DNA from 4 places in the Pseudoalteromonas sp. Of7M-16 genome. Region 4 is predicted to be linked to each of the others. Evidence: predicted binding sites of a transcription regulator. Region 4 holds the regulator's gene; each other region holds the start of a gene.
What was found. The regulator sigma-54, encoded in region 4, starts transcription at its own class of promoters, with help from an activator protein. The targets are predictions, from matches to a motif close to GTTGGCACGNNNNTNGNNT.
Positions count from the first base shown of each region.

Region 1: MHN81_RS11300 (LruC domain-containing protein) is a predicted target of sigma-54. The motif match lies at 1,574-1,592, and genes of this name have one in related genera.
Region 2: MHN81_RS02600 (LruC domain-containing protein) is a predicted target of sigma-54. The motif match lies at 1,431-1,449, and genes of this name have one in related genera.
Region 3: MHN81_RS10995 (FlgO family outer membrane protein) is a predicted target of sigma-54. The motif match lies at 1,667-1,685, and genes of this name have one in related genera.

Region 1 is NZ_JAKRFY010000008.1:337,948-341,152, reverse strand. Features, by position in the region: gene MHN81_RS11300 (LruC domain-containing protein) at 1-1,534, opposite strand, end outside; gene MHN81_RS11295 (putative nucleotide-diphospho-sugar transferase) at 1,774-2,517, shown strand; gene MHN81_RS11290 (WecB/TagA/CpsF family glycosyltransferase) at 2,720-3,205, shown strand, end outside.
Region 2 is NZ_JAKRFY010000002.1:143,698-146,902, forward strand. Features, by position in the region: gene MHN81_RS02595 (serine protease) at 1-1,117, shown strand, start outside; gene MHN81_RS02600 (LruC domain-containing protein) at 1,486-3,205, shown strand, end outside.
Region 3 is NZ_JAKRFY010000008.1:274,128-277,332, forward strand. Features, by position in the region: gene MHN81_RS10985 (FlgO family outer membrane protein) at 1-370, opposite strand, end outside; gene MHN81_RS10990 (FlgO family outer membrane protein) at 376-1,032, opposite strand; gene MHN81_RS10995 (FlgO family outer membrane protein) at 1,044-1,634, opposite strand; gene MHN81_RS11000 (hypothetical protein) at 1,757-3,205, opposite strand, start outside.
Region 4 is NZ_JAKRFY010000003.1:279,890-283,094, reverse strand. Features, by position in the region: gene rapZ (RNase adapter RapZ) at 1-16, opposite strand, end outside; gene ptsN (PTS IIA-like nitrogen regulatory protein PtsN) at 29-484, opposite strand; gene hpf (ribosome hibernation promoting factor) at 488-775, opposite strand; gene MHN81_RS04995 (RNA polymerase factor sigma-54) at 802-2,313, opposite strand; gene lptB (LPS export ABC transporter ATP-binding protein) at 2,355-3,080, opposite strand; gene lptA (lipopolysaccharide transport periplasmic protein LptA) at 3,077-3,205, opposite strand, start outside.

The DNA.
Region 1 (3,205 bases), on a different contig from region 4:
AATTAGGGTATGCCCACAGCACATCAATATATTCACGCGGGTAGTTAAACTCTTCGCTCACCGTCAGCGCCCAAGGTAAGTTATCTGCGGTTCTGAAATAACGGTTTAGGCTTGGATCTGATGAGTCATCAACCTTACCAAAGCGCGTTTGGTCGAATAAGTCTGTTGGCGGGTAATCAGCCATATGGACTTCGATTGTGCGATCTGCTGTTCTATATATAAAGAAATCTAAGTCAGCGATATTCAAGCTAGGTTGCGATGTTTCGAAGGTCACATCTAATGTAAACGGTATCGGTTCAAAGTAACTGCATTCTTTCACTGTATTGAAGTGCGTACATTTTCCGGACTCACCAGTTTGGGTAAATAGCTGTGTATTACTCCAAAGTTGTAGAACCGCATTACTTTGGAACTCTTCTACTGACTTTTCAAAAGCTTGACCGTCTATAGTGATGGTTGCACTTTCAATGAGGCTCGGTACGCTATTCATTAGTCTGAGTGCGTAACCATTTTCATATGCTGCGCCACGTGCTGTTATCCAACCATGCAAAATAAACCCACTGACTTCGTTATTAGCATCGAAGGTAGTTTGAATGCGCTGTTTTACAACTAAGTCATTTAAATCGTAGTCGCCACGTTGTGGCCAATTGTCTTCATAAGCAAGTGTTGAGACACCTGTTTGCGAAGGGAAGTATTGGCTGTGTGATCGTCTAAAATTATTGGGGAATTCATCTTGCTCATCTGGAATACCGTCAGCATCACTGTCATTTGCTTCAGGCATAATAACCAGGTTGCTTGATTGGATAGCAGTACCAGGACTACTTTGCACACTGAAAACGGCATCGTTAAAGTCGTTATCACCCCACGTACGTGGTAAGTCCTCGAAACCGATGACGACTTCTTGCTCTTGCTCATCATATAGTAATACGCAGTGTTGTCTTAAGTCTTCAGTTGGTTCTGGGTTGAGGGATGAAATCGAATAATAGTAAGGGATCTGCCAAGGTTTTACACCGGTGTAATACCAAAAGCCATTTGCAGCAACAAAAAAGCCAATGCTGGTTCCTGCTGGGTGGGTACCAATACTGACTCTGTGACCATTGGTTAAGTGTGGATAGCTCAAGTTTGGAAACACGATGGTTTCTTGGATTTGATCCGCAGACGTTGGTGGATTTTCTGGGTCAAATGTAAAGTAGCCAAAAGAGTTTTTGTAACCAGCACCTTCGTGGATAAACGTAATAAATACTTCAGCTTCCTCGACCAAATGAATTGTTGAGCCACTGTCACCTGTAATGAAGGCTTCGTTTACTTTCGCTTCAGGTAGTGCGTTGCTAATTCTCTGAAAAAAGTCACTGCTGTACTGATCTCTTGCATAGATGAGATCACTGGGTTTACCTGTATTTTGATTATATCCACCAGGCCACGCTTGACCTGACTGAAACTGCCATACGTAGTTGCCATCGACTTGTTGTACAGCGACCGCACTGGATGCCAAAGTGCAAAGAGCGGCAGAAAAGCACATCTTTGATAAATAGCTCATAACGTGTAGACCTTGTTTTCGAATAAGTTAAGTACACTTGAGCAGCAACTGTGCCAAAATATTAATTAAATACATTACAAAGACTTATGGTTTTTTGATGTACGTTTTCGAGCCTGCTTTTTGCAAATTAATATGCATATTTTTTAAATTTTTTAAAATGAAAAAAATATTTCTTATGCAAACTGAGGCTGAGTTTGCTTTATTTTAAAAAAGCGCGAAATCATATTAAGGAGCAGTAAGTGATACAGAATAAAAACGAGACTCTGGTATTTAGCGTTGCATTAAATGGCTACCAATGGCGTTATAGCCACTGTATAAAAAGCCAAAAGCAATATGCGAAAAAGATGGGCTATGACTATGTAGTTATCACTCGGCCACTATTTACTTCGTTAGGGGTAGAGTGCTGCTGGCTTAAGCTGCTACTGCTAAAAGCTGCGTTGCAAGCAGGCTATAAAAATGTGCTGTTTGTTGATGCTGACGCATTCATACAAGACATTTGCCCACAAATAGACTCGCTTTTCGTGGCAGATAAGTTCATTTATATGGCCCATGGTTTTAGTGGAGAAATTAATTCAGGCGTGATGTTAGTACGCAATACATCGGCAGCGATAGAATGGTTTGAACAAGTACTTGGCGCGATTGAAACCCCTGTGGCTGAGTCGAAAGGAATTGGGTGGGGAGAAAATGGCCATGTGGCACACTTTGCGAAAAGCTCTTCTGGATTTCAGTTGATTTGTGATAAATGGAATAATACGCACTCGAAAGACATGAATGATTATATTCGTCACTTTAATTATGGCCCTTTGAAAAATAGCTTTTTTGATAAAATGGTCCATAAAGTCATTTTTAAAGTGAGTAAGCTGCTTCTTAAGTGCGATCTCAATGATACCCAGCAACAAGGTAAAAAACTCACTGTTGTTAATCGTAAACTGCCGGAGCTATTTAACAGAGTTCGTCGTATTTATCCGCAATTTAGTAAGTGACTAAGAAGTGCTGCTGTAAGTCACTTCCGTATTTTTTAAATTAAAAATGACTTCTCGTTGTGCTTTGCAAATTAAAAAAAAGCCACTCGACAAAAACCACAAAGTCACATTAAGTTTATTTAATTCAATCGCTTAAAATTTTTATTTTATTTGGCACAGTCCTCGCAATTACCTCTTCAACACAGATTATGGAGGTAGTGACATGGCTGCTCAAACCAACAAACATACAATTGCATCGACAGGCAAAACAAGTGCAACACGCAATGTAATTAGATTTACGTTTGCAGTGGTTTTGATGGTCGCTTTATTACCCCTATATTTACTGAATATATTACTCGCAGTGATTGTTCTTAAAGCACCACTCAAAAGTGAAAACTGGTTAGATATCGGTGGTGACGTCGTTGAGTTATATAGCTGGCAAGTTGGCCTTTTCAAATCAAGCGCGAATTTAATTAATGTTGCGTTGGGACAGGTTCATTTTGTGGGCACGCCTATTATTCGCGGCACAACCTCAATACCAAACGTGAAAAGGTTTAAATCGCCGTGCGACAAAGCCGGGTTATACGATTGTTTGCAGCTGCACAACGCCACAGGTCTAGTTTTAAATGGCGAACTACCGCTGCTTGAAGCACAAGCGAAGCAAAATTTTATTGAAGATGCTTTGATGGTTATCAAGCTTGTCACGTGC
Region 2 (3,205 bases), on a different contig from region 4:
AGTTAATATTAGTGGTGATCCGAGCACATTCGAGAGTTTAACAGTGAATTTAGATGAGGGTCTCAACCGTATTATATTTAAGTATTCAAAAGATGGTTCCGTTTCTGCGGGTACCGATAATGTTATCTTAAAGAATATCTCTACAAACTTTTTAAACGCAGATCCGCAAGTTGTGCTCACACAAACTGAAATTAATGTACGAAGTGAACATGAATTTGTACTCGATGCAAGCCAGTCTGTAGATGCAGATCAAGATCAAATCTCATATCAGTGGGTCGACTTGGCTGATTCGGAAACTGTGCTAGGTGAAGAGGCCATGCTCGCCATCACTGCAGAAAAAGTAGCCCTTGATGAAACTAAAACATATCAGGTAACTGTCACTGACGAGTATGGTGCAGCGACCAGTGCACAGGTCACAGTCTACATCACCGCGAATAAAGCCCCAGTGATTATGTTTGCACAAGACGAAATCAACGTAAGAAGCGAAGTAGAATTTACATTGGATGCATCACCATCGACAGATCCTGAGGGGGATGCAATCACTTACTCTTGGGTTAAATTGTCAGCGCAAAATGAAGTGGTTGGCGACAAAGCCAGTGTGGCTATGAAAGCTGACAAAGCACTTCAAGATTTGACAATCATCTACCAGTTAACTGCAACTGATAGCTTTGGGGCAAGCACCACTGACTTGCTTAAAGTAAACATCAGCAAAAATAATGCCCCTGTAGCCACTGTAACAAGTGAAACTCAAAGTGTTTCGGTGGGCGATGAGGTTACCATTATTGCCACGGCAGAAGATCCTGATGGTGACAGCATGGTTTATAGTTGGGCGCAAAACTCAGGTACAGCAGTAGACCTACCGGAAGACGAAGCGCAACTCACGTTTAAAGCACCAGCTGTGACTCAAGATGAAACGCTTGAATTTACATTCACGGTGACGGACTCATTTGGTCTTACTCACTCGCAGAATATGAGCATCACAGTAAAAGCGCCTGCAGCTAAGGCTAATGACACGACTCAAGCAGTTGAAAAAGATAACGGTTCAAGTGGTTCTTTTGGCATTATCAGCTTGTTCATTCTCTCTTTAGTAGGGTTCAGACGCTTGATGGTAAAATAAGCTCTCTAAACTCGAGATAAATAATAAAAGCCTTCTGTTCACGATGAAGGCTTTTTTACCTTATCACCGCACTATTTTTTCAACTCCTACCCGGCTTAAGCAGGCAAGGCTAGTTTAAGTAAACCACCTCCCTTTTTAGAAAAAGTCACCAAACCGTCAACTCAAATATTTTGTATTATTTTTAACAACTTAACCGTTTTTTTTGGTGCATTCCCTTTTTATCAAAATGATATTCTAAATTTTTAAATGGCATCGCAAATTGCAATTTCATTTTAAAAAAACAAAAAAATACAAGCAAATTCAACAACTTAAATTTGGCATTTCAATTGCAAACTCAAACGTAGCTAATTTATATGTTGGAGAGAGACATGAAATACAGATTACTCAGCTTATGTTTGCTGTCGGCAGGTGTCAGTGCAACCCCTTTCGATACGTGCCCGTCTAAAGCGTTCTTAGTGCAAGGCAGTACAGCCTCTATGTATGGCGTCAATTTAGTTTCAGGGGCTTACAATGAATTTGCCCAAAATGTAGGAACTAATAACAAGTTGAACGGCTTTGGCTTTAGCCTTCATGACAGATACTTATACGGGTGGGACTATAGTCGCAAAGACGTAGGTCGAGTCGGGAAAGACTACAATTTAGAAGCAGTTACCACAACTGGGTTCCCTGATACCAATTTTTATGTCGGTGACGTCGCTATCCATGAAAATGCCTACTATGTATATAAAAAGGGAGGTTCATATGGTTTATACCGTGTATCTTTGGACGAAAACAGCGGCGACTACCTGCAAGCCACACGCGTGATCAATGGCAGTGCGCTCAACTTAAACATCTTTGATATGGCATTTGCACCAAACGGAGAAGCAGGCCTTGCATACAGTGTGGACAGTGCGGGCAATTTACACCGTATCAATGTCACTACAGGCGCTAGCACCTCCCTTGGTAACGTCGGACAGTCAGGCACTTTTGGTGCTGTGTACTTTGATGTTGAGAACAACTTCTACATTAGTCGTAATCAAGACGGTCACATTTACCGAGTAAACATTGAAGATCCATCAAATACACAGTTATTTGCTTATGGTCCAATCTCAAATACCAATGATGGTGCACGCTGTGCAACTGCACCTATCATTGACGAAGGAGAAGACCCCACGATGGATTATGGAGATGCGCCAGACAGCTATGGTACATCATTGAACGAAAACGGTGCTCGCCACAGCGTAGGTGACCTCTATTTTGGTGACAGTGTTAGTGCAGAGCATTTACCAAAAGCGCAAGATGACGACAATGGCGTAAGCTTTGTTACAAGTATTGAAACTGGGTATGACGCACTGATTTCATTCACTCTGTCAACTAACGGCTTTGTCAATGCGTGGATAGACTGGAACCAAGATGGTCAATTCCAATCATCTGAAAGAATTATCAGCGGGTTTTCAGGTGTGGCCGGTGAAAACCGCGTGTTAGTACCGGTCCCGGTTGATGCTGTTGAGGGCAACACTTGGGCACGGTTTAGAGTATCAAACAACAGTGACATTGCGCCAACTGGTGGAGTCGGCAATGGTGAAGTAGAAGATATTGCCATCAGCGTGGTAGCGAGCAGCTTGATTGAATCATCTACCGCGTGGCAAACAGCGGCATTTGAAGACCTTTGGCCTCAAACTGGTGACTACGATTTCAATGATGTTGTTGTCAGATATAGAACGACTACAGGTCAAGTTGGTAATCAGGTTGTTCAATACAAAGTAGAAGGTGCACTTGTGGCTGTCGGCGCAGGATACCACAATGCATTTGCAATCCGCTTCAAAGATATCGCTCGTAGCCATGTAAATGAGGCTGGGTTACAACTGACAATTGATGGTTCTGCTGCACAACATAGTCCACTTGAAGCGAACCGCAATGAAGCTATCGCAGTCATTTTTACAAACACAAGAGACATGGTGCCAACTCAAGAAGGATGTAAATTCTTTAGAACAGAAGAAGGTTGCAGCGACATCCAACGCTCACCCATTCCGTTCGAATTAACGCTGCCGCTCGCTACTAGTTACAACGCAAGTATTGCAACTGTAGACAAGCTAGACCCCTTTATAT
Region 3 (3,205 bases), on a different contig from region 4:
GAAATTGGTGGATCATCGACTCAGCCAACTGATTTCCCAGCTGATTGCTGTTTCGTAAACTTTTGTCAAAACTCACAAAACTCGTAATTGCAACAGCATTGGGAGAAACCCCCGACATGGAATCTGTTAACTCCAATGCTATTTGTCCAGCATAATTGGCCAGCTGCTTATTATGGGAGTAGCTAACAAACCCCGGGTCGGTGTACTCGACCTCTGGGGACATATTTAGCTCATTGGCTAACTGAGCAAGCTGCAACGATTGCTGTGCTTGTTTCGATTGCTGTCCTTTGGGCACTATTTGCGAATGCTGACTGCTCTCACAGCCAAACAGCGCTACTAGGCAGCTAACTAATGCTATGCTGTGTTTCATTGCCATTACCTGCTTGCTCTTTCCAAACGAATGCCATCGTGGCCAATGCCATCACGTAACGCGTTAACAACCGACTGAGGTAAAAACCCTTGTGCAGTACCTACCACGGCTTTGCTTTTTACGCCGACAATTCGAGCATTGACTAGCACGCCACCTTGATGATTTGCCAAAGTACCCGCCAACACGTAATTAAAAGTATGCTCATCTGATAACTCTAAAAAGTCGCGGCTAAATATGAAGTCCCCTTGCTTAGTAACCCGCATAAAGTCGGTCGTTTTAAAGTCAACAACAGGTACGCCAAAGTTGTGTAACTCGTGAACGAAGCTCTCTGACAACTGGTTACCTAGCAACGAGCCATAGTTATAGTCTTCATCTAAAAAGACAAAGGTCGCTACCGCGATTGGCGTTCGGTCGTTTACATAGCGTAAGTTACCAATCATGTCTTGCATCAAATTTTGTACATAGTGGGTCACATTTCGACTTGCCATTTGCTGAGACACGGTCATGCCATGCATTCCACCAGGGTGTACCTGAAACTGGCTTTCAGAGCTAGCAAAAGCATTTTTATCTACCGCCATTGCATTACTGTTATGACGCTCACTGTCGGTACTCGAGCAGCCGAATAACACAGGCAATAAAAGTGATAATGCATACTTTTTCATATCTTTCTCCGTTAATATTGACCGCGATGAAGTAACCCATCTCGCATTTGTACTTGCTCTGTTCCCCACAAGGTCTCTTTTGGCAAGCTAATCGAAGCGGCTGACATTGTCTTGCTATTGACCATATCAATCAGCCTCGCATGTATGGTGTAAGAATTAATACTCTCACTCACACTGCCTGTCAAAATAAGGTCAAATTTGTGACGTTCTTTGAGTTTTTCTATATCTCGGCTCAAAACGCTATCGGCACTGTCTGATAGGTTGATCGCTTTTTGCATCCGAAATTCAACAACCTGTAAGCCCATTTGCGTTAAATACGTAATGAAACTCTCTTGCACTTGATTACTCAAACCAGCGCCTTGATTATTTAACGTATCGGCACCTAGCCCATTATCTTTAAAAAAGCTGGTGACAGCGACTGAAACGCCTGGCTTTAGTGGCTTGCTATATTGACTTAACTGAGTCGCTAACTCTCCAACATAGCTGTGAACGCTGCGCATAGGTGGCGCCGGCTTTGGGTTTTGTTTTGCACTTGAGCCAACCCAAGCGCTTGTGCTACATCCTGCAAGCAAGCTTACAAACACCAAGATTAGAAATCGCATAATGACATACCTCTGGTTTATTGACGTACATAATGCAAAAATCGAACCAAAGCAGGGCTTATACGATATAAAAGTTGCTCAAAGTATTATATCGTCGTGTCTTGTATGAAGTTGATTAAAACTTATTGCGAAACGGAAATTCGTTCAACCTTACACGCTATGTGATTTTGCTTAAGCTTAAGGCAAGCTCTTGCCGCCTGCGGTGACTGTTTAGCAAACGTGTAACCAAGTAAGTATTTTTTTCGCTTTTTGTCATGTACGTAAAAAGGCTTTGTCGGAAATAAATGCCTCGACCGTTTAGACTCTATCGCTACGTAGGCCTTTAATATTGTCAAAGAATCGAACTCCCCTCCCTTGGCAATATAACCTGTATAATGGGGTAATTGTGTCACTAACAAATCAACTTCAAGTAACACGTCACCACGATTTGAAAGCGCCACTTCTACCGTATTTTGCTGCCTAAAGTTGTCCGTAGAACGTTTTTTGACTCTCGCTTCATATTTACCCGGGCGGATACTACTGAAGACGTAGTAACCATCGTAGGCAGATTTAACCGTCGCGACCACCTTTTGATTGCGATCAACCAACTCAATATCAGCATACGCCAAAGGTTGCTCTTGCCCGGTTAGATCTTTTTCATACGCCACACCTTCGAGCTCGCCAGCATGCACCACCGGATACTCCAAATAAGCGAGAAACCCTTTGCGAGGCGTGATAGAACGGCCATCATGTGCAGCAATAAAAAATGGATCTGGCAGTGACTCTTCATCCATCACAATGTCTGTTTGTCTATTGAGCGGCATGTTTCCTAGTAAGGCAACCCCTTTAGTATCTGTAAACGCTTGGGAAAAACCTTGTACTGATCGAATCTTCACGCCCTCCAGCAGCCTATCATTGCCATCAAATATCGCATTGTTGTTGTGATCTAAAAAGACTTTGACTAATACCGAGCCTGTACTGGCAAGACGCCTGTCCGTGATAAAAAACTCATTGCTATAACTTTGATAACCTAAGCTAAACTGTCCAGTCAGCCCGACTTGCCAATCATCGTTTTGTAGATAGCTAAATCGTCCAGTTAGTCTAAACCTGTCGTGTTGCCAATTCACCCCAGCACCGATTTCATAATCTTCATTAAGCAACGATTTAGTGTAGTCAAACTCGACATCAAACTGGCTGTCTAGAATACGGCTCAACTGTATTTGATAGTCAGATAACTGCTTTTGTGGATGCAGCTGATAACCCAATCCAATCCGGCCATAGGTGCCTTTGACTCGTCCTTGCCAACGAGTAACCCCCTTTACTATATGATCTGATGCCGGATCGGGTTGATGGTAATCGAGCTGATTACTGAAAGTGCCATATTGCGTTGCCATAGAGAGTAAATTGGACCCCAAGAAGTCGCTTCCAGTTTGTTCACGACGCCAGTTAAGCGTGTTTTGATAATTCAACCGCAGATGATTGTGTCTGTATAGCGTGCCAGCAGCCCGAACGGCAAACTCTTGTGTATGTTGCTGCGATGCTTGTCCCGGCTCAGTACGCATTTTGTGATCGGTTAGTACAAAACTAAATGC
Region 4 (3,205 bases):
TAATTATGAGTTCCACGTTTAATTCCTATTATTTATCAAACTCAACAAGGACTTGATGAAGCTCGCTATCATTACTTGCTTGCCTAAGTCGTTTACAAAAAGCTTTGTTATTTAGTTTACCAGCGATACTGGCTAAGGTCTCTAAATGTTGTTTATTTTCACCGTCTGGTACGATGAGTGCAACAAAAATGTCCACATTGCGATCGTCATAGGCATCAAAAGGAATGGCTTGTTGGTTTACAAGTATGATGGCAATAATGTTATTTAAACCTGGCAACCTGCCATGCGGGATCGCTATCCCTTTACCTATCCCTGTACTGCCTAGCTTTTCGCGGTTTAAAAGTGCTTCTAGAATCTCATGTTGATTGGCACTTGGAATTTTTGACTGCGCCAGCTCACTAATATATTGAAGTATTCTTTTTTTACTATTAAAAAGGACCGCAGCTTTGCTACAGTCCTCGGAAATGAGTGTGCTAAGTTTCATGATTTAGTGTCGAGTTAGCTTCTCTTTATGTTTAATCACTTGTCGATCTAGCTTATCAATCAAACCATCAATTGCTGCATACATATCTTTATGCTCTGTAGAAGCAAACAATTCACCTCCGTTGACATGCAATGTGGCTTCTGCTTTTTGTATGAGTTTTTCGACATCTAAGATTACATGTACGTTGTTGATGTGATCAAAATGCCTTTCTAGCTTCGCAAACTTACTCGTTACGTAGTCTCTTAATGAATCGGTAATTTCTACATGGCGACCAGTTAAATTTAGTTGCATAAGCATTTTTCCTTCTTTTGTTACGCCTAAATCAAGCTCTTACGTTGATTAGACGGTGGAATAGCCAAAGACTCTCGGTATTTGGCAATAGTACGTCTTGCCACCTTAATACCTTGATCAGCTAATACATCTGCAATTTTGCTATCACTTAAAGGCTTAGCAGCGTTTTCAGCAGCAATTAGCTTTTTGATGAGTGCTCGGATCGCTGTGGAAGAACATTCACCACCATTCTCGGTACTAACGTGGCTCGAGAAGAAGTATTTCAATTCATAAATGCCACGAGGCGTGTGCATGTATTTTTGCGTTGTTACTCGAGATATTGTCGACTCGTGCATGTCAACCATTTCAGCAACATCATTGAGTACCATAGGTCTCATTGCCTCAGGGCCATGTTCAAAGAATGCCTGTTGTTGCTGCACAATGCAATTAGTAACTTTCAATAAAGTTTCATTTCTGCTTTCAAGGCTTTTAATAAACCATTTTGCTTCTTGTAAATGAGAGCGAATGAATTGACTGTCACTGCTTGATTTTACAGAGCGAGACATAGCAGCATAATGATCGTTAACTCTTATTTTAGGCATAGAATCAGGGTTTAGCTCAACAACCCAACGTCCCTTGACCTTTTTAACGGAGACATCGGGGATTACGTAATCGGCCTCTTCTTGCACTATACTTGCAGCAGGCTTAGGGTTTAAGCTGTGGATCAACGTCATCACTTCTTTTAGCTCACCTTCTTTGAGCTTTGTTTTCTTCATGATAGTACGATAATCACGATTCGCTAATAGATCGATATGTTCATCGATAACTAGCTTGGTTTGTTCAAGCCAAGGCGTGCCTGCCGCAAATTGATTGAGTTGCACAATTAAGCATTCCTGAAGGCTTCGAGCGGCGATCCCTACTGGGTCAAAGAGTTGGATGCGTTTTAGGACAGCTTCAACTTCATCGAGCTCGACGGGGTCTTGATCATTGTCGAGATTCAAGCTTTCTAAAATGTCTTCGCACGATACTGTTAAAATGCCAGAGTCATCTACACCCTCAACAATTGACAGTGCGATCAACCTGTCCGTCGCGCTAAATGGTGTGAGCTCAAGCTGCCACATCAAGTATTCTTGCAAGCTTTCAGTTGTCTGTCCTTGGTAGACGCTTTCATCTTCAGGCATAGGCCCTGATGAACTTACCGGCGCCGCACTGATGTATTCATCCCAAGTCACATCCATCGCCATCTCATCGCTGAGGGTCTCTTTATTTAGAGCTGTATCAGTGTCTTGTTCATAATCGCTGATCTGTGGCTCAGGGATCTCCTCAGAGCTGGACTCTGCTTTTTCGCTTGCCTGTGATTGCTCTTGCGTTTTGTCTAGACCGTTGTCAAAAGATTCTTGTTCGTTTTCTTCTACTTCCAATAAAGGATTGCTGTCCAGCGCTTCTTGAATTTCTTGCTGGAGGTCTAATGTGCTCAACTGCAGCAGGCGTATCGCTTGCTGTAGTTGTGGTGTCATTGTTAATTGCTGCCCCATGCGCAGCTGTAGCGATTGCCTCATGTATCTCTAACAATCCTTTCTGTTGTTACGCTTATTCTTAACTATAGCCTGAATTGTTCGCCTAAGTAGACATCTCGGACTGTTTGATCCGCTAAAACATGTTCAGGGCTACCTGAAGCAATTAATTCACCATGGGAAACAATATAGGCTTTTTCACATACATCCAATGTTTCACGTACATTGTGATCTGTGATCAACACACCGATTCCACGATTTTTTAAATGCTCAATAATTTTCTTTATATCTAACACTGAAATGGGATCAACGCCAGCAAAAGGCTCATCTAATAGAATAAATTTTGGATCTGCGGCTAAAGCGCGAGCAATTTCTACTCGACGACGCTCTCCACCGGAAAGCGCCATTCCTAAACTAGAGCGAATATGTTGAATATTAAATTCGTCCAATAATTCGTTTAGTATCGTTTCACGCTGAGCTTTATTTAGGTCTTTACGTGTTTCCAAAATAGCCATTAAATTTTGATAAACCGTCAACTTTCTGAATATCGATGACTCTTGTGGTAAATAGCCGATCCCCATACGTGCGCGGCTATGCATTGGCAGCAAGGTGATATCCTGCTGATCAATATGAATGCTGCCTTTGTCACTTGGCACTAAACCCACAATCATATAAAAAGTGGTGGTTTTACCTGCGCCATTAGGCCCTAGCAATCCCACAATGCTTCCAGCTTCAACACTGAGTTCGACGTTTTTTACAACTTGTCTGCCTTTGTAGCTTTTGGCGAGTGCTGTGGCTTTTAGTGTGCTCACTGTTGCTCCTTGTTACCATCTTGTTTTTTATCAACAGGGAGTAAGACAGTTCTTACACGCTTACCTTCGTCATTGGCTTTTTGTGCGCTGATCAGCTGTTTCTCCATATCGTAGAGAATTTCTTG